DNA from 4 places in the Streptomyces sp. NPDC047130 genome. Region 4 is predicted to be linked to each of the others. Evidence: riboswitches for the same ligand, from Rfam matches in the RefSeq annotation. Region 4 holds a riboswitch; each other region holds the start of a gene.
The links. Region 4 has a riboswitch for cobalamin ahead of ABZ836_RS16085 (energy-coupling factor ABC transporter permease). Riboswitches for the same ligand answer to the same signal wherever they lie in the genome.
Positions count from the first base shown of each region.

Region 1: it holds a riboswitch for cobalamin, as region 4 does, so the genes downstream of both, cobN (cobaltochelatase subunit CobN) here and ABZ836_RS16085 (energy-coupling factor ABC transporter permease) in region 4, are expected to answer to the same signal.
Region 2: it holds a riboswitch for cobalamin, as region 4 does, so the genes downstream of both, ABZ836_RS24790 (ABC transporter substrate-binding protein) here and ABZ836_RS16085 (energy-coupling factor ABC transporter permease) in region 4, are expected to answer to the same signal.
Region 3: it holds a riboswitch for cobalamin, as region 4 does, so the genes downstream of both, ABZ836_RS20685 (precorrin-3B synthase) here and ABZ836_RS16085 (energy-coupling factor ABC transporter permease) in region 4, are expected to answer to the same signal.

Region 1 is NZ_JBEYUK010000017.1:72,877-77,390, forward strand. Features, by position in the region: gene cobN (cobaltochelatase subunit CobN) at 1-1,616, opposite strand, end outside; cobalamin riboswitch at 1,658-1,790, opposite strand; gene ABZ836_RS20765 (condensation domain-containing protein) at 1,798-3,216, opposite strand; partial or broken gene ABZ836_RS20770 (enoyl-CoA hydratase-related protein) at 3,640-4,124, shown strand; gene ABZ836_RS20775 (hypothetical protein) at 4,196-4,363, shown strand; gene ABZ836_RS20780 (excinuclease ABC subunit UvrA) at 4,467-4,514, shown strand, end outside.
Region 2 is NZ_JBEYUK010000025.1:68,718-73,231, forward strand. Features, by position in the region: gene ABZ836_RS24785 (iron chelate uptake ABC transporter family permease subunit) at 1-902, opposite strand, end outside; gene ABZ836_RS24790 (ABC transporter substrate-binding protein) at 899-1,975, opposite strand; cobalamin riboswitch at 2,016-2,206, opposite strand; gene ABZ836_RS24795 (ferric reductase-like transmembrane domain-containing protein) at 2,411-3,406, shown strand; gene ABZ836_RS24800 (alpha/beta hydrolase) at 3,428-4,399, opposite strand.
Region 3 is NZ_JBEYUK010000017.1:53,874-58,387, reverse strand. Features, by position in the region: gene ABZ836_RS20695 (precorrin-2 C(20)-methyltransferase) at 1-961, opposite strand, end outside; gene ABZ836_RS20690 (precorrin-8X methylmutase) at 958-1,641, opposite strand; gene ABZ836_RS20685 (precorrin-3B synthase) at 1,638-2,516, opposite strand; cobalamin riboswitch at 2,580-2,785, opposite strand; gene ABZ836_RS20680 (FAD-dependent oxidoreductase) at 3,054-3,422, shown strand; partial or broken gene ABZ836_RS20675 (MFS transporter) at 3,497-4,514, opposite strand, start outside.
Region 4 is NZ_JBEYUK010000011.1:124,925-129,438, forward strand. Features, by position in the region: gene ABZ836_RS16075 (response regulator transcription factor) at 13-762, shown strand; gene ABZ836_RS16080 (GNAT family N-acetyltransferase) at 1,052-1,621, shown strand; cobalamin riboswitch at 1,669-1,855, shown strand; gene ABZ836_RS16085 (energy-coupling factor ABC transporter permease) at 1,885-2,583, shown strand; gene ABZ836_RS16090 (energy-coupling factor ABC transporter substrate-binding protein) at 2,580-3,245, shown strand; gene cbiQ (cobalt ECF transporter T component CbiQ) at 3,251-4,003, shown strand; gene ABZ836_RS16100 (ATP-binding cassette domain-containing protein) at 4,000-4,514, shown strand, end outside.

The DNA of each region.
Region 1 (4,514 bases), on a different contig from region 4:
TCGGTGGCGCACTCCGCCGACAGCGCGGCGTTCTTGCCCGGCAGCCACTCCAGCGAACCGTGCTTGCCCAGATGGACGACCGCGTGCGCGCCGAAACCGTTCTCCAGCCAGCGGTAGGCGGCCAGGTAGTGGTGGCTCGGCGGCAGCGACGGATCGTGGTAGATCGCCACCGGGTTCTCCCCGAAGCCGCGCGGCGGCTGCACCAGCACCACCACGTTGCCCGCCCGCAACGCGGCCAGCACGATCTCGCCGGCCTCGTTGACGAAGAGCCGGCCCGGGGCGGGACCCCACGCCTCGGCCATCGCCTCCCGCAAAGCCTCGGGCAGGTCCGCCGTCCACGCCGCGTACTCGTCGGCGGTGATCCGCACATGGGCGTCGGTGAGCTGCCCGGAGGTCAGCCACTCCTCGTCCTGCCCACCCGCCGCGATCACCGCGTGGATCAGCGCGTCACCGGCCTCCTGGTCGTCCGGCAGGTCCAGCCCCGGCAGCTCACCGGGAGCGCCCAGGTCGTAGCCCTCCTCCCGCAGACGGCGCAGCAGCCGCACCGCCGAGCGGGGTGTGTCCAGGCCGACGGCGTTGCCGATCCGGGAGTGCTTCGTCGGATACGCCGACAGCACGACCGCGAGCCGCTTCTCCCCGTTCGGGACGTGCCGCAGCCGGGCGTGGTTCACCGCGATCCCCGCCAGCCGGGCGCACCGCTCGGGGTCCGCGACGTAGCGGGGCAGCCCGTCCCGGTCGATCTCCTTGAAGGAGAACGGCACGGTGATGATCCGCCCGTCGAACTCCGGGATGGCGATCTGGCTCGCCGAGTCCAGCGGCGTGACGCCGTCCTCCGACGCCTCCCACTCGGCCCGCGAACTCGTCAGGCAGAGCCCTTGCAGCACCGGGACGTCCAGAGCGGCCATCCGCTCCACGTCCCACGCCTCGTCGTCGCCCCCGGCGCCCGCCGACGCCGGGACGCTGCCGCCCGCCGCGAGCACGGTCACCACCAGGGCGTCGAACCCGCCGAGCGCCGCGTACAGCTCGTCCGGCGCCGACCGCAGCGACCCCGCGAACACCGGCACGCCCACCGCGTGACCGGTGGCGTCCACCGCGTCCGCCAGGTCGTGCGCGAACGCCGCGTTCCCGCCGGCCTCGTGCGCCCGGTAGTAGAGGATGCCCACCCGGGGGAGCGACGGGTCCCGCGGCTCCCGCTCGGCGAACCCCCACAGCGGCACGGCCTCCGGCGGCTCGAAGCCCTCTCCGGTCAGCAGCACGGTGTCGGAGAGGAAGGCGTGCAGCCGCCGCAGGTTGGCCGGGCCGCCCTCCGCCAGGTAACGGTGCGCGTCCGCGGCCACCCCCACCGGCACGGTCGAGTGCTCCATCAGCTCGGCGCTCGGCTGGAGCTCGCCGCCGAGCACCACCAGCGGCGTCCCCCGTTCCCGGACCGCGGCCAGCCCGGGCCACAGGTCGTGCGGGGAGCCGAGCAGCCGCACCACCACCAGGGCGGCGCCCTCCACGGCGGCGGCGAGTTCCTCGTCGGAGGCCCGGGACGGATTCGCCCACACGTACGCGGCGCCACTGGCCCGCGCGGAGAGCAGATCGGTGTCGGACGTGGACAGCAGGGCAACAGGCACGGTCAAGGCCGTGATCCTCCCTCGGGGTTCTCGCCCCGTACGACGGTCGGACAACCCGTGGCCAGTGTCTGGCTGCGTCCCCGGACAGGGGAACGTCACAGTGGCGGAACCGCCCCGGAATCGCACCGGGTTCCTGCACCACGAGTCGGTGGAGCCTCACCCTATCCGGACGGCGCCCGTCTCACACCAGGGCCCCCGGTTCCCGCGCCCCGGCCGACGCCCGGGCGACCTCCGCGACGAGCTCCCGCAGCCGCTCCAGGTACCGCTCCATGCTCCGCAGCGCCGGACCGGTGTCCGGGTACCGGGCGGCGAACTGCAGCCCCTCGTGCACCCTGCTCACCCACACGCACACCTGGTCCCCGTACGACACCCGCAGCAGCCCGTACGCGTGCAGTTCGTCCCACCGCTCCGACGCGGGCACCGTGCGGCCGTCGACGAACGACACGATCGAGTACAGGTCGGGCGAGGTGGGCCGGAACTCCGCCCCCAGCAGCCGCAGCACCCGCGCGATCGGCATCCGCGCCAGCCGCCGGTTCTCCCGCAGCGCCGACCGCACCCGCCGCAGCGCCTCCTCGAACCCGGCCCCGTCCGACAGGTCCACCTCGATGGGCACCCCGCCGACGTACCAGCCCACGGAGTCCTGCCACTGCGACTTGGCCCGGGTGTGGAAGGGCACCACCGTCCGGTACACGTCCGTGCCCGAGATCTCCCGCACGATGACCGCCGTCGCGGCCAGCACGCCCACCAGGGAACCGCCGAACGGCCGGCAGTACGCCTCGAACCCGGCCGCCTCACCGGCCCCGCCCAGCATGTCCTGCATCAGCTTCTGCGTGGGCAGCTTGCCCTCCGCCTCCAGCCCCAGGTCGACCGGGAAGCCGGGCAGCCGCCCGTCGCACCGGGCCACGAACTCCCGCCAGCGCGCCACGATCTCGTGGCCGTCGTCCACCCGGTCCGCGTCCGCCCGCTCCGCCTCGCAGAAGTCGACGTAACTGCCCGCGGGCGGCTGCTCCACCGTCCGGCCCTCCAGGGCCGCCGCGTAGAACTCGTGCACCTCGGCGGGGATGCGGTGCAGCGAGTAGGCGTCCACGTTGCTGTGGTCGAAGGCCATGTAGACGCTGGCGCAGTCCTCCCGGACCACCGCCGCGTAGATGAAGTTCGGCCAGTCCAGCGCGTCCGCGGCGACGTCGAACCGGTCCTGCAGGTGGCCGGCCAGCCGCCGCGGGTCGCCGAACTCGCCGACCACCTCGCGCCGCAGGCGCACCGCGTCGGCGTCCAGCGTGAACCGGCGCATGGCGCCGCCGTCCCAGCGGAACCCGCTGCGCAGCGTCTCGTGCCGCAGCGTCCAGGTGTGCAGGGCGTGCTGGAGCGCGTCCAGGTCCACCGCCCCCGGGACGTCGAACGCCGCTCCGACCCAGGTCGGGACGAACAGACCGTCCTCGCGCACCGACCGGGCCGTCCTGATGTGCGACTCCTGCACGTACGCCGGAGGACGCGCGTCCTCCGGCAGGCGGGCGGCCGCCTCGACGGTGTCCGGACTGAGCGTCCACTCGACGAGCAGTCCGGGGCGCACGTCGCATCGCTGGATGTCGGTCACTCGCACCGGGGCGTTTCCCTTCGTAGGGGGCGGAGAGGGAGGCACCACACGTCGGCCCGTTGCACCGGCCCGGCCCCCGACGGCGAACACCAGCCCTCGTCCCGCCGCCCGCCTGCAAAGCCTCGTCCGCCCGGGCTTCTTCGACGCATGCCCAACGAGGCGGGCGAGAGCGAGGAAACGGGTCGAACGCCAGCCCGGAACCACGGCACACGGTCCCGCGTCCGACACCACAGCCGCCAACTACCGTGACCGGCGCGCCGGTTCGGGGCCGGGTCCCACCGCGATCAGCAGGGGGACACCGCTTGTCACCGGGCCCGACCGCTTGTCGCCGGGCCCGACCGCTTGTCACCGGGCCCGTCCGCTGCCCACGTCCGAGCCGCACACGGTTGGTCACACGGTCCGCCGCACGGTTCGCCCACCCCGAGAAGACTGGAGGTACCCGTGCCCGACGTACGGGTCGACACCGACGGCCCCGTCACCACCATCCGGCTCGACCGCCCCGAGCGCCGCAACGCCGTGGACGGTCCCATGGCCACCGAACTGCTGCGCGCCTTCGAGGAGTTCGAGGCCGACCCGGACCGGAAGGTCGCGGTCCTGGCCGGCTCAGGGGGCACCTTCTGCGCCGGTGCCGACCTCACCGCCGTCGCCGACCCCGCCCGCCGCAACGAGCTCACCCCCGACGGCTCGGCACCGGGCCCCATGGGCCCCACCCGGACCCACCTCACCAAGCCGCTGATCGCCGCCGTCGCCGGGCACGCCGTCGCCGGCGGCCTGGAACTGGCCCTGCTCGCCGACCTCCGCGTCGTCGAACGCGACGCCGTGATGGGCGTCTTCTGCCGGCGCTGGGGGTGCCCCTGATCGACGGCGGAACCGCCCGCCTGCCCGGGATCGTCGGTTTCGGCCGCGCCCTGGATCCGTCTACGCGGGCCTGGACCTGCCCCTCGCGGACGCGCTGCGGGCGGAAGGAGCGGCGGGCGTCCCCGTCGTGGAACGCGAGGGCGTCGCCGGGGCCGCCCGGTTCGCCGCCGGCGCCGGCCGGCACGGCCGCTTCCCGGAGGACGAGGCCCCCGGACGGGCCGCCCCGCCCCGCACGTCCGCGACGTCCACCACGGTGCGGGGGCAGAGCGGCGGCGTTGTCGGTGGTGACGTCTAGTCTTGCCCGCGTGGCCGCTCCAGGGGGCGAGCACGGGGGCCCTGGCCCCGGTGCGCCCGGACGCGGTCGTGCCCGCCCACCGTACGCCGCGTTGGAGGACGTCATGACCGAAGCCGAGCCCCAGGGCGTCAACCGGCCGGAGACCCCGGCC
Region 2 (4,514 bases), on a different contig from region 4:
AGCCGGGCGTGCCCCGGGCCGACGAGGGCCCGCGCGGCGTGCGGGAGCACCAGGCCGACGAAGCCGATCGCGCCCGCCGAGCTGACCAGCGCGGCGGTCAGCAGCGCCGTCACGGACAGGAGCACCAGCCGGGTCCGGGCGACCGGGACACCGAGCGTGGCCGCGGCGTCCTGGCCGAAGGCGAAGGCGTCCAGGCTGCGCGCGTGGCCCAGGCACACCACGAGGGCGAGCGCCAGGACCGCCGAGCACAGCCCCACCTCGGTCCAGCCGGCCCCGCTCAGCGAGCCGAGCAGCCAGAACAGCACGCCCCGGGTGGTCTCGGCGTCGGCCGCCGTCGTCACCACGAACGAGGTCAGCGCGGAGAACAGCTGCATCGCCGCCACCCCGGACAGCACCACCCGGTCCGTCGTCCCGCCGAGCGTGTGGCTGAGCAGCAGCACCAGCGCGAACGAGCCGACCGCGCCGAGGAACGCGCCGCCGGAGAGGGACAGGACACCGCCGCCCGCGCCGACGACGATCACGAGGACGGCGCCGGTCGACGCCCCGGAGGAGACGCCCAGCACGAACGGGTCGGCGAGCGGGTTGCGCAGCAGCGACTGCATCACCGCGCCGCACACCGCGAGTCCGGCGCCGCACACCGCGGCGAGCAGGGTGCGCGGCAGCCGCAGGTCCCAGACGATGCCCTCGCGGATCGCGGTCAGCTCCGACGGGCCCCCGCCCAGGCGGGAGGCGACCACGGACCAGACGTCGCCCACCCCGACGGAGGCCGGGCCGATGGTGACGGCCGCGGCGACGGACAGGGCGAGCACCGCCAGTCCGCCGCCCACGCCCGCCACGACGGGCAGAGCGCGGCCGCCTCCCCGCGCCGGGCGGGCGGGGGAGGGGCGCAGGGTCGTGGTCATCCGGCGAGCCCGTGCTCGCGCAGCGCCGCGGCCACCTTCTCGACGCCCTCGACGGTGCGGATCGTCGGGTTCATCGCCTGCCCGCTGAGCAGCACGTACCGCTTCTCCCGTACCGCCGTGAGGTTCCTGGTCGCCGCATGGGACTCCAGGAAGGCGATCTTCCTGGCGGCCGACTCGGCGGTCTGCGACCTGCGGGTGAGGTCGCCGAGGACGAGCAGGTCGGGATCGCGGTCGGCGACGGTCTCCCAGCTGACCTGCGGCCATTCCTGGGTGCTGTCGTCGAGGACGTTCTTCGCGCCGAGCGCGTCGGTGATGACGCCGGGGGCTCCGCAGCAGCCCGCCATGTAGGGCGACTCCTGGTTCGCGAACCAGTACAGGACGGTGGTGTCCCCGGCGTCGATCCCGGCGGAGGCGTCGGCGACGCGGCTCCGCAGCCGGTCGACCAGCCGCTCGCCGCGCTCCTCCACGCCGAAGACGCGGGCCAGGTCCCGCACCTCCCGGTAGACCGTGTCCATGGTCAGGGGTTCGGTGCGGGAGCCGTCGCCGCCGCCGCTGTTGTCCTTGCCCTCGCAGTCGGCGGGCGACAGGTACGTCGGCACGCCGAGCTCCGTGAACTTCTCGCGGGGGGCCACGCCGCCCTTGCCCAGGGTGGACGCGAAGGAGGCGGCCACGAAGTCCGGTTCGGCGTCCAGCACGCGCTCGAACGACGGCTGGTTGTCGGCGAGCCGGGGCACCCCGGCGTCGGCCTTCTCCAGACCCTTCATCACCGGGTCGGTCCAGGTGGCGGTTCCCGCCATGCGGTCCGCGAGGCCGAGCGAGAGCAGGATCTCGGTGGTGCCCTGGTTCAGGGACACGGCCCGCCGCGGCGGGGCCTCGACGGTCACCCGCTGACCGCAGTTCTCGAACGTGACGGCCTGGGCGCCGGAGCCGCCTGAGCTGCCGGAGCCGCCGGGCCCGGCGGACGGGCCGGAGCCGGACTCGGAGCCGGACGTGGTCCCGGAACCGCAGGCGGTGAGCAGGAGCGCTCCGGTCAGGAGCAGGGCGGAACGGCGGACGGGGCGTGACAGATGCACGGCAGAGGCTTCCTCGGCGTCGGACCCATACGCGGGGTCGCGTGGACGTTCGGTCGCCAGCAGGTCTTCGGACTCGGGATCATCCCGGCGAGGCGCCTTCCCGGACCCGGCCGTGACCGTCGTCCAGTGGCTGCTGCCTCGCCCGTCACCCTTACCGCTGCGCGTCAGTTCCGGTCTCCCACCGGATTCCCTGACCCGTGGACGCGGAGGACCGCGTTCACGAGTGCGACTGGCGTTCGGAAGCTACCACGCCGCGCTCGAGCGGCCCGCGGCGCCCTGGGCGAATCCGCGGCCCGGACGCCCGTGCCCCCACGGCCGATGTGGCCGGATGCGGCCTCCGCGTGGACGGCGGGTCCGGGCCACACTGGTGACTCCCGCCATTCCCGCCGCACGTGCCGAGTCCCCGCCCGTGGCACGCCTTTCGGAAGGGGCACGATGCCGCCGGAGACGACGCCCGGGACGACGCCGGAGGACGGTGCCACCCCGTCGCCCGCCCGTGACGGACACGCGGCCGGCCGGGTCACCCTGCGCGCCGACCTGCGGGCCGCGGTGCCCGACGCGACGGCGGCGGTCCTGGTCACGGCCGCCGTCTTCGTGTTCCTGTGGGCGCGAATGGGCTCCGGCGACTCGGCGACGGTCGCGGTCATGCCGTTCATGGACGACCCGGGCACGTACTGGATGTACCTGCTGAGCCAGGCGTTCGGGTGGTCGGGCCTGCTGTGGGCCTGGGGCACGGTCGTGCTCGGCCTGCTGCTGTCGGGGCCGAGACTCGACCGGTCACCGGTCCCCCGGCAGGTCCTGGAGCGGTGGCACCGCACCACGAGCCTGACGACGATGGCTCTGATGTTCGCGCACGCGCTGATGTTCGCGGCCGAACTCGTGCGCTACGAGACCGAGCTGGCGTGGCTGAAGCGGTTGTGGACCGGCTTCGCCGACTCCTTCGTGCCCGGCTGGTACGACTCCGGGACCGGGCAGATCGCCCTTCCCATCGGCCAGGCGGCCCTGTACCTGGCCGTGCCGCTGGGCCTGCTCTTCTACGTCCGCAACCGCATCGGCGCCACCACCTGGCGGCGGCTGCACCGGTTCGTGATCGTCGTGTACGTGCTGAGCGTGTGGCACACGCTGCTGTACGGCACCAACGTCTGGTACGGCGAGTGGCCCCGCACGGTGCTGTGGCTGCTGCAACTGCCTGTCGCCGTACTGCTGCTGGTGCGGTTGCTGAGACCCGCCCGGCGCGCGGAGCGACTGGGCGCCCCGGGGCGGCGTGCGGGTGGCTCCCTGCCGGGCTGGGCGCTGCGGGCGGCGGGCAGGGTGGTCGCCGGGGCCGTGGTCGTCGGCATCCTCGTCGTGGTCGTCTCCGGTCATGACGGAGGCAGACAGCGGCCGGCCGAGGCGCCGGCGAGCAGCCCGCACGAGAAGGAGACGGAGTGACGGGCCCCGGCGGGGGTGGGGTCAGCTCTCGTGGAGGGCCTTCCTCAGGGCCTCGACGGCCAGGTGGCGGGCGACGTTCGCGGCACGGGTGTCGCGCAGGCTGTCCAGGAGCAGGAAGTCGTGGACCATGCCGGCGACGCGCACGGAGGTGACGTCGACGCCGGCCTCGCGGAGCTTGTTGGCGTACTTCTCGCCCTCGTCGCGCAGGACGTCCGCCTCGTCGGTGATGACGAGGGTGGGCGGCAGGTCCTTGAGCTGCTCCAGGCTCGCCCGCAGGGGGGCGGCGTACGGCTCGGTGCGCTGCGAGGGCTCGGAGTACTGGTCCCAGAACCAGATCATGCCGTCCCGGGTGAGGTAGTAGCCCTCGGCGAACTGGTGGTACGACGGGGTGTCGAAGTCCGCGTCGGCCACCGGGTACAGCAGCACCTGTGCCTTCAGGTCGATGCCGCCGCGCTCCTTGTTCATCAGCGCGAAGACGGTGGACATGCAGCCGCCCACGGACTCACCGGTGACCGCGACACGGGAGGTGTCCAGGCCGTGGTCGGAGCCGTTCTCCAGCAGCCACTGCCCGACGGCGTAGTTCTGCTCGACCTGGGTCGGGTACTTCGCCTCCGGGGCCCGGTCGTACACGGGGAACACCCCGGCCGCGCCGGCGCCGACGGCCAGCTCGCGGAAGAGCCGGTCGTGGGTCTTCTCGTCGCCGAAGACCCAGCCGGCGCCGTGGATGTAGAAGACGACCGGCAGTGGGCCGGTGGCTCCCTTGGGCCTGATGATGCGGGTGCGGACCGTGCCCCACTCGCCGGCGTCGACCTCCACCCACTCCTCGTCCACCTCGGGCCGGGGCACGCTCGCGTCGCTCTGCAGGCCGAGGAGGATGTCGCGGCCCTGCTCCGGCGGGACCTCGTAGATCCGGGGGTGCGGGTCGGTCGCCTCGGCCAGCTCCTTCGCCGCCGGCTCCAGGAAGGGCGTGACGGGTGCGGGCAGATCGCTCATGCGGACTCCAGGTGCTCGGGCGTCCGGCGGCCACGGCGCGGTGGCACGGACGCGCACTCCCCCCTGCTCCTCCTCCATGGTCCCGGCCGCCCGGCCCTTCGCAACCCGGCCGGGC
Region 3 (4,514 bases), on a different contig from region 4:
GGGTCAGTCCGGGGCGCTGCGGCACGCGGTCTACGTAGGGGCCGTAGCCGACGACGTGGTCCACCTCGGCCAGCGCCGCGGTGGCCTCGGGGGTGAGCCATGCCTCGGGGCCGGGACCGAGTCCGACGACCAGGAGTTCGGCGGCGGGCACGGCGGGGTGGGCCTCCGCCCCTTCCGGGGTCCGGTCCTCGGCGCGGGCCGGGGCCGTGTCCTGGTCGCCGTGCCGCCGTGAGCGGGTGCCGTTGCGGCTGTCGCCGGTGACGAGGATCAGGGAGAAGTACGGCACGGTGTCCGGGTCGACCTCGGCGACGGGCATCCGCCGTTCGCCCTCCATCGAGGCGCGCTCCACGTACACGGCGTGCTCCAGCCGTCCGGCCGCCTCCAGGGCGCGGCGGACGGCGGGGAAGGTGCGGCCCAGTTTCATCACCACGGCGGCGTCGGTGTCGGCGAGGCGGCGGGCGAGTTCGGGTTCGGGCAGGGTGCCGGGGAGGACGGTGAGCACGTCGGTCTGCCGGACCAGGGGCGCCGCGGCGACCGCGGTCGCGGCGGCGAACGCGGGGACGCCGGGCACGATCTCGGTCTCGTACCGCTCCGAGAGACGGTCGTGCATGTACATGTACGACCCGTAGAAGAGGGGGTCGCCCTCGGAGAGGAGCACCACGTCGCGTCCGGCGTCGAGGTGGGCGGCGAGACGGGCGGCGGACTCCTCGTAGAAGTCGGCCAGGGCGCCCGCGTAGCCGCCGGGGTGGTCGGTGACGCCGGTGGTGACCGGGTAGACCAGCCTCTCCTCGACGGCTGTGGGGGGTATGAGCGAGGCCGCGATCCGCCGGGCGTTGGACTCCTTGCGGACGCCGGCGTGGTAGGCGACGACGTCGGCGGAGCCGATCAGCCGGGCCGCCTTGAGCGTGATCAGTTCGGGGTCTCCGGGGCCGACGCCGACACCGTGGAAACGTCCGGTCACTCCTCCTCCTTGGCGAGTGCGTTGAGGGCAGACGACGTCATGGCGGATCCGCCGCGGCGGCCGTGGACGGTGACGTACGGGATGTCGATGCCGTGCCGGTCGGCGAGTTCGGTGAGGGCCTGCTTGGACTCGGCGGCGCCGATGAAGCCGACCGGGCAGCCGACGATCGCCGCGGGCCGGGGTGCTCCGTCGATCAGCATCTCCAGCAGGTGGAACAGGGCGGTGGGCGCGTTGCCGACGGCGACGACCGCGCCCTCCATCAGCGGCTCCCACAGGGAGACCGCCGCGGCGGTGCGGGTGGTGCGCCAGCGGCGGGCGAGGCCGGGTACGCGTTCGTCGCCGAGGAGGCAGACGACATCGTTGTCGGCGGGGAGCCGGCCGCGGGTGACTCCGGTGGCGACCATGGTGACGTCGCAGAGGATCGGGGCGCCCGCCCGCAGGGCGGCGCGGGCGGCGCCGACCAGGCCGGGGTGGATCACCAGGTCGTCGGCCAGGTCGACCTGTCCGGCGCCGTGGATCATGCGGACGGCGAGGCGTTCGGCCTCGGCGGGGATGTGGTCCAGGCGGGCCTCGCGGCGGATGGTGGCGAAGGAGTCGACGTAGATGGCCGGTCCGTCGGCGATGTAGTCGTAGTGGCGGTCGGGTCGGCGGGGCGTCGGGGCCCCCGTGGTGGTGGTCATGCGGCGGCTCCCGGGACGATCACTCCGCGCCAGGGGGTGACGGTGAGTTCGCCCGCGCCGGCGGCGCGGGCCTCGTCGACCAGTTCGGCGACGAGCTGCGGGGACATGCCCGCGTCGGTGACGGGGACGTGCCGGCCGCCCTCGGGGAGCGGGCCCGGCGGCAGCGGTGGCCCGGGGCTCGGCAGGCCCCGGTCCGGAGGCACGGACTCGCTCAGGGGGACGTCCAGTTCGACGACGTGCCAGGGCGCCGTGGGGCCGATCCCCCGGGCGTCCACGAAGTCCCGGGCGAGGCGGGTGAGGGCGGCGGCCGCCCCGCCGAGCGGGACGACCGGCCCCCAGGCGTCGCCGACGCGCAGCTGCGCGCCGTCGGCGTCGAGGGCCACCAGGCCGAGGTCGCAGGGGCGGGTCATCAGGTCGCCGCGGCCGTCGTCCAGGACGAAGAGGAAGCGGGCGGGCAGCGCGGCGAGGGCCGGGTCGGCGCAGAGCAGCCGGTCGAGTTCCCCGGCCACCGGCCGCAGGTCGGCCCGGCCGCCGGTCACGCCGGTGCGGGGCGAGACCATCACGTTCCTCACCAGTTCGTGGGTGCGCGAGGGCAGCAGGCCGGTGTCCTCGATCGCGGCGAGGACGGCGGTGCCGAGGCGGCCCTGGTGGCCGGGCAGGGCGCGGATCTGGAGGTTGGCGCGTCCGGTGACGTGGACGCGGCCGTCGCCGTGGCGTTCCGCGACGGCCGAGAGGGCGGTGAGGGAGTCGGTGGGGAGGCGGCCGCCGACGAGGCGGAGACGGACCAGGAGGCCGTCGTCGGCCGGCCAGGGGCGGAGCACGCCCGGGCAGCGGTCGCGGCGCGCGCGGCGTGCGGAGCTGAACGCGGAATCCATCGGGGACACACGAGTCCTTCGAGGTCAGGGACCCGTTCGCGGGGCCCGCGGTCGACCTGGCGGCCCGTCACCGCCAGCGCCAGCAGGTCTTCGGACTCGGGTTCCTCCGGTACGGGCGCCTTCCCGGAGCGTCGCTCCAGTGGCTGCGCTGCGCTCACCGCGCCCACGCGTGCCCGACCGTCACCCTCACCGCTGCGCGTCAGTCCCGGAGTCGCACCGGGTTCCCTGACCCCACCTCGTGGAGTTCGACTGGCCCGATGAGCCTACCGTGCCGTTCCGGGGCCGTGGGCGGGGGCCTGCTCCGGGGTCGCCGTCGCGCCGGCGGACCCCGGCGCCGAAACGAGCCCGCGCCGGTACCGCCCCGCACGGCGATGCCACGGCACCGGCGCCGCCGCCGGCCCCGGCCGCTCCCGTCGGTCCTCGTCACGGGGCGCGGGCCCGCCGAGCGGGCCTCGGCCGCGCTGATCTGCCGCAGGGGTTCGATCCCGGCCCGGTGCAGGTCCTCGATGGTCGACTGCCAGGATCCGCGCTGCGCCGGTGAGGAGGCGGCCCACATCCACGGACCCCGGCGGGTTCACCGGCCTGTGGACCGCCCTGGAGATCCTGCGCCGGGCGCCCGGCACCGACATCGTGCTCCTCGGGGCCGACATCCGCGGTGGCGGGGCCAGCGGAGCCGACGCGGACTACCTGATGCCGATGTGGGCGCGGTTCAGCAGTCTGCTGGCCCTCGGCGGCCCCGAGGAGGCCCGCCGGATCGGTGAGGCGTCCGCCCAGGCCGTGGACGACATCCTGGCCCTCGCGGACGAGCACGGCATCGACATCGAGTACCGCCGCGCCACCTGGGCGGCGTTGATCCGGGACTTCCTGACGTCGGTGGTGGAGGCCCCGGGCCGCGTACAGGGGTGACGCGGTCCGGGGAGTCGCCTCCCGGGTTGGAAGGGGCGGCCCGGGAGGCACGAGCGTGGCGGTCGGCCGGCGGTCTAGCCGAGTCGGCCGCTCTCCGGGGCCCGGCCCAGGGCGACCACCAGCAGGGCGGCGAGTGCCAGGCCGCCGCCCAGCCACATCACGGCCTCGATCCCGCACCGTCCGCGGTGAGTCCGCCGACCAGGGCGCCCAGCGCGATCGCCCCGTTGAAGACCCCCACGAAGAGAGAGGACGCCGCCTCGCGGGCCTGTGGCGCGGCCGCCGGCAGCCAGGTCTGGGTGCTCACCGACACGCCGCCGTACGAGATGCCCCACACCGCGAGCAGCACACCGGCCGTCAGCAGCGAACCGCCGAGCAGCGGCAGCAACCCCACGGTGGCCGCCAGGACGAGGGCGATCAGCAGGACCGTGCCGCGCGGGGAGCGGCCCGCGCCGGCGCCTGCCGCGAAGTTCCCCAGGACGCCGGCGACGCCGTAGACGAGGAGCAGGGTGCCGATCATCGTGGGGCTGACCCCGGAGATCTCCTCCAGCGCGGGCCGTACGTACGTGTAGGCGGCGAAGTGGCCGGTGACCAGGAACGCCACCACGGCGAGCCCGGTCGCCACCCGCGGGTTGCCGACCAGCTTCAGCACACCGCCGAGCCGGATGTCCTGCTCGGCCGGGAGTGGCGGCAGCAGGGCCGCGAGCGCGATCAGGACCACCACGGCGAGGACGGCGATGACGACGAACGCCGTTTCCCAGTCCGCCAGTTCGCCGATGTACGTACCGGCGGGGACGCCCAGTACCGAGGCCACCGCGATCCCGCTGAAGATGAGTGAGGTGGCCGGGCCGATGGAGGTCCCGGACACGAGCCGCACGGCGAGACCGGCGGCGACCGCCCAGACCACGCCCATGCCGATGCCGACCAGGACGCGGGCGATCATCATCACCCCGAAGTTGGGGGCCCACGCCGCGAGCAGGTTGCCCAGCGCGAGCAGCGCCATCATGGAGCACAGCAGCACCCGACGGTCCAACCGGCCGAGCAACGGTGTCAGCAGCGGCGCGGAGAGCGCGCCGACGAGACCCGTGACGGTGA
Region 4 (4,514 bases):
GCAGGAGCCGCCATGCCTTCCCCGACCGTCGACGCACCGGTGGCGGCCGACCGCGGCTGCGGGGACAGGGGCCCCGCGGCGACACGGGTGCTGGTGGTGGAGGACGACCCGCAGCTCGCCCGTGCGCTCGTGCTGAACCTGCGGGCGCGGGGGTACCGGGTGGACGCGGCGCCCGACGGGTTCACCGCCCTGCGGCTGGCCGCCGCGCGGCGGCCGGACGTGGTCCTGCTGGACCTGGGGCTGCCCGACATGGACGGCGTCGAGGTCACCGGGGGTCTGCGCGGCTGGACCAGGGTGCCGATCCTGGTGCTGTCGGCGCGCCAGGGCTCCGACGAGAAGGTCGCCGCGCTGGACGCCGGGGCGGACGACTACGTGACCAAGCCGTTCAGCATGAACGAGCTGCTGGCGAGGCTGCGGGCGGCGGTGCGGCGCACCCGGGCGGTGTCGTCGGCCACGGAGACCAGCGTGGTGGAGACCGCCTCGTTCACCGTCGACCTGGTGGCGAAGAGGGCGACCCGCGAGGGGCAGGAGGTGCGCCTGACGCCCACCGAGTGGCACCTGCTGGAGATCCTGCTCAGCCACCCCGGCCGGCTCGTCGGGCAGAAGCAGTTGCTGCACGAGGTGTGGGGCGCCTACCAGAGCAACAAGACCAACTACCTGCGCGTCTACATGGCCCAACTGCGCCGCAAGCTGGAGGCGGACCCCTCGCACCCCCGCCACCTGATCACCGAGCCGGGCATGGGCTACCGGTTCGAGCCCTGAGGGCCGCAGGGCCGCTCGGGGCCCCTGCGGAGCCGGCAGGGCCCCCCGCCGGGGGACAGGGCGGGGCGGACGGCGGACTCCCGGGGGTGCGGGGGCGGCGGATGTGCCTGGCGTCGGAGGGTGCGAAGGAGTGCGGCGCCCGTGCGGGCGGGCGGTGGGCCGGTGCCGCCGGGGCGGCGGCCGTGGCAGCGGGGCGGAAAAGCGGCTGACAGGGGCGGGTGGTGGGAGACAGGATGCGCGTTCGTACCCGTCGCCCGTCGCCCGTCGCCCGTCGCCTGGAGGCCCTGCCATGACCGATGCACCGCCCGAGCAGCCCGAACGGCCCGAGCAGCCCGCGTTCCCGGAGCGGATGGAGCTGCGCGGGGAGGGTCTCGTCCTCCGTGACTGGACGGAGGACGACGTGGCCGCCATGCCGGCCCTGTTCGACCACCCCGACATCGCCTACTGGACGCCCATCGTCTCCCCCTTCGACGAGGAGGCGGGCCGGCAACGGCTGGTGCGCACGCGGCAGTTGCGGGCGGAGGGGACGGCCGTGCTGCTCGCCGTCACGGTGGACGGCGGGGCACCGCTCGGCGAGGTGATGCTGCGGCGGTCGCCGGAGGGGACGGAGATCGGGTACGCGGTGGGGCCCGCGCACCGGGGCCGGGGGCTCGCGGCCCGCGCGGTGCGGGTGATGGCCTCGTACGCCTTCGAGGAGCTGGGAGCGCGGCAGGTGATCCTCGAGCTGGAGGCGGAGAACGCGGCCAGCGTCGCCGTCGCCACCAGGGCGGGGTTCCGGCGGCTGGACGTCCCGCTGATCACCGGGGAGGAGAAGGGGCGGCCGTACGTCCTGCAGACCTGGGCGCTGGACCGTCCCTGACCCGGCGGAGCGGCGGGAGGCTCGCTTGTCAGTGGGCGGCTGCCCCATTACTGTCACAACGCCTTGGTGAACGGGAAATCCGGTGTGATGCCGGTGCGGCCCTCGCCACTGTGATCGGGAAGTCCGGCTCCGGCCCTCGCGGGCAGCCACTGGGTCCTCACGGACCCGGGAAGGCGGAGCACGGGCGTGTGGTACCCGTCAGCCAGGAGACCGGCCAAGGCGCGTCGTCCATCCACGAGGTGCTGGAGAGGGTCTGCTGAGCCATGCACATAGCCGAGGGGTTCCTTCCTCCCGTGCACGCGGTCGCCTGGGGCGCCGCGTCCGCGCCGTTCGTCGTCCACGGAGTACGCCGACTCACCCGTGAGGTGAGGGAGCATCCCGAGAGCACGCTCCTGCTGGGAGCCTCGGGTGCCTTCATGTTCGCTCTGTCGGCGCTCAAGTTGCCGTCCGTGACCGGTAGTTGCTCGCACCCCACCGGGAGCGGGCTGGGGGCGGTGCTGTTCCGGCCCCCGGTGGTGGCGGTGCTGGGCACCGTCACCCTGCTGTTCCAGGCCCTGTTGCTCGCGCACGGCGGGCTGACCACGCTCGGGGCCAACGTCTTCTCCATGGCCGTGGTCGGCCCCTGGGCCGGGTACGGGGCGTACCTGCTCGCCCGGCGGTGCGGGGCGGGGCTCGAAGTCGCGGTGTTCTGCGCCGCGTTCGTCGCCGACCTGAGCACCTACTGCGTGACCAGCGTGCAGTTGGCGCTGGCGTTCCCGGACCCGGCGAGCGGATTCGCGGGCGCGCTGGGCAAGTTCGGCTCGATCTTCGCGGTGACGCAGATCCCGCTCGCGGTCGGCGAAGGGCTGCTCACGGTGCTGGTCGTCCGGCTGCTGGCGCAGTCCAACGGCGGGCAACTGGCGCGGCTGGGGCTGCGTCCGGGCACCCGCGGCAAGGCCGACGCCGAGGCGGTGGCCCGATGAGCCGGAACGCGCGGATCAACCTGCTGCTGGTGCTGGGCGTCGTCCTGCTGGCCGTGCTGCCGGTGGCGTTCGGGCTGGGGGACCACAAGGAGGAGCCGTTCGCCGGTGCGGACGCCGAGGCGGAGGTGGCGATCCAGGAGATCGACCCGGACTACCGGCCGTGGTTCTCCCCGGTCTACGAGCCGCCGTCGGGCGAGATCGAGTCGGGTCTGTTCGCCCTGCAGGCGGCGGTGGGCGCGGGAGTGGTCGCCTACTGCCTGGGGCTGTGGCGGGGACGGCGCCAGGGCGAGGCCAGGGCGGTGGCGGCCCTGGGGACGGCCGCCGGGTCCGCCGCCCGGTCCGCCGCCGGGTCGGTGACCGGGCCCGCCGCCGGGTCGGCCGCCGGGTCCGCCGCCGGATCGACTGCCCGTTCGGTGACCGGATCGGCTGCAGGGTCGGGGGCCTGGTCCGCCGCCGGTTCGGCTGCCGGGTCGGGGGCCGGGTCCGCCACCGGGTCGGTGACCGGTTCGGGGGCCGGGTCGGCTGCCGGTTCGGTGACCGGGTCGGGGGCCGGGTCGGGGGCCGGTTCGGCTGCCGGTTCGGTGACCGGGTCGGGGGCCGAGGGCGCGGACGGGGCCGTGGACGAGGGGCGCGGGGACGCGCCGGGCTCCGGACGGGTCTGACGCCGGTGCTGTCGATCGACACGGCGGCGCACGGCAGTCGCTGGCGCCGCCGTCATCCCGTGGACAAGGCGGTGCTCGGGTTCGGGCTGACCGTGCTGGCCGTCTCGCTGCCGCCCTGGCCGGGCGCGGCGCTGGTCCTGGCGGCAGCGCTGGTGCTGCTGCTGGGGCCGGCGCGGGTGCCGGCCGGGCGCCTGTGGCGGGCGTACCGGGTGCCGCTGGGGTTCTGCCTCACGGGCGCGGCGACGCTGCTGGTGCGGGTCGGCGGTCCGCACGGCCCGCTGGTGGGGCTCGCCCCCGACGGGCCGGTGCGCGCCGGGGAACTGCTCCTGCGGAGCTCGGCGGCCTCGCTGGGGGTCCTGCTCTTCGCCTTCACCACGCCGATGTCGGACCTGCTCCCCCGCCTGGTGCGGGCCGGGGTCCCGCCGGCGGTGGTGGACGTCGCGCTGGTCACCTACCGGATGACGTTCCTGCTGCTGGAGTCGGTGCGGCGGGTACGGCAGGCGCAGGCCGCGCGGCTCGGGCACACCACCCGGGCGGCGACCTGGCGGTCGCTGGGCGGGCTCGGGGCCATCGCGTTCGTCCGGGCCTTCGACCGGGCGGGGCGCCTGCAGGACGGGCTCGCGGGGCGGGGCTACGACGGGACCCTGCGGGTGCTGGTGCCGTCCACCCGGGTCTCCGCGGCGTTCACCCTCGCGAGTCTCGCGCTGCTGGCGGGGATCGCCGTCCTCAGCGCCGTACTGGAAGGACCCCTCGGATGAGCCGTCCACCGTCGCCACCACCACCCCCCTCGTCGCCGCCGCCCTCGCCGCCGCCGCCGGTCGCCCTGCGGGGTGTGTCCTTCCGGTACGAGGACGGGCCGCCGGTCCTCGACGGCCTCGACCTGGAGGTCCGCGAGGGGCGGGCGCTGGCCCTGCTCGGACGCAACGGCAGCGGCAAGACCACCCTGATGCGGCTGCTGGGCGGCGGGCTGCGGCCGCTGTCCGGGCGGGTGGAGCTGGAGGGCCGGCCCGTGTCGTACGACCGGGCGGGACTGACGCGGCTGCGGACCACCGTGCAGCTGGTGGTGCAGGACCCGGACGACCAGTTGTTCGCGGCCTCGGTCGCGCAGGACGTGTCGTTCGGGCCGCTGAACCTGGGGCTGCCGGAGGAGGAGGTCCGGGGGCGGGTCGAGGAGGCGCTGGCGGCGCTCGACATCACGGCGCTGGCCGACCGGCCCACCCATCTCCTCTCCTACGGGCAGCGCAAGCGGGCGGCGATCGCCGGGGCGGT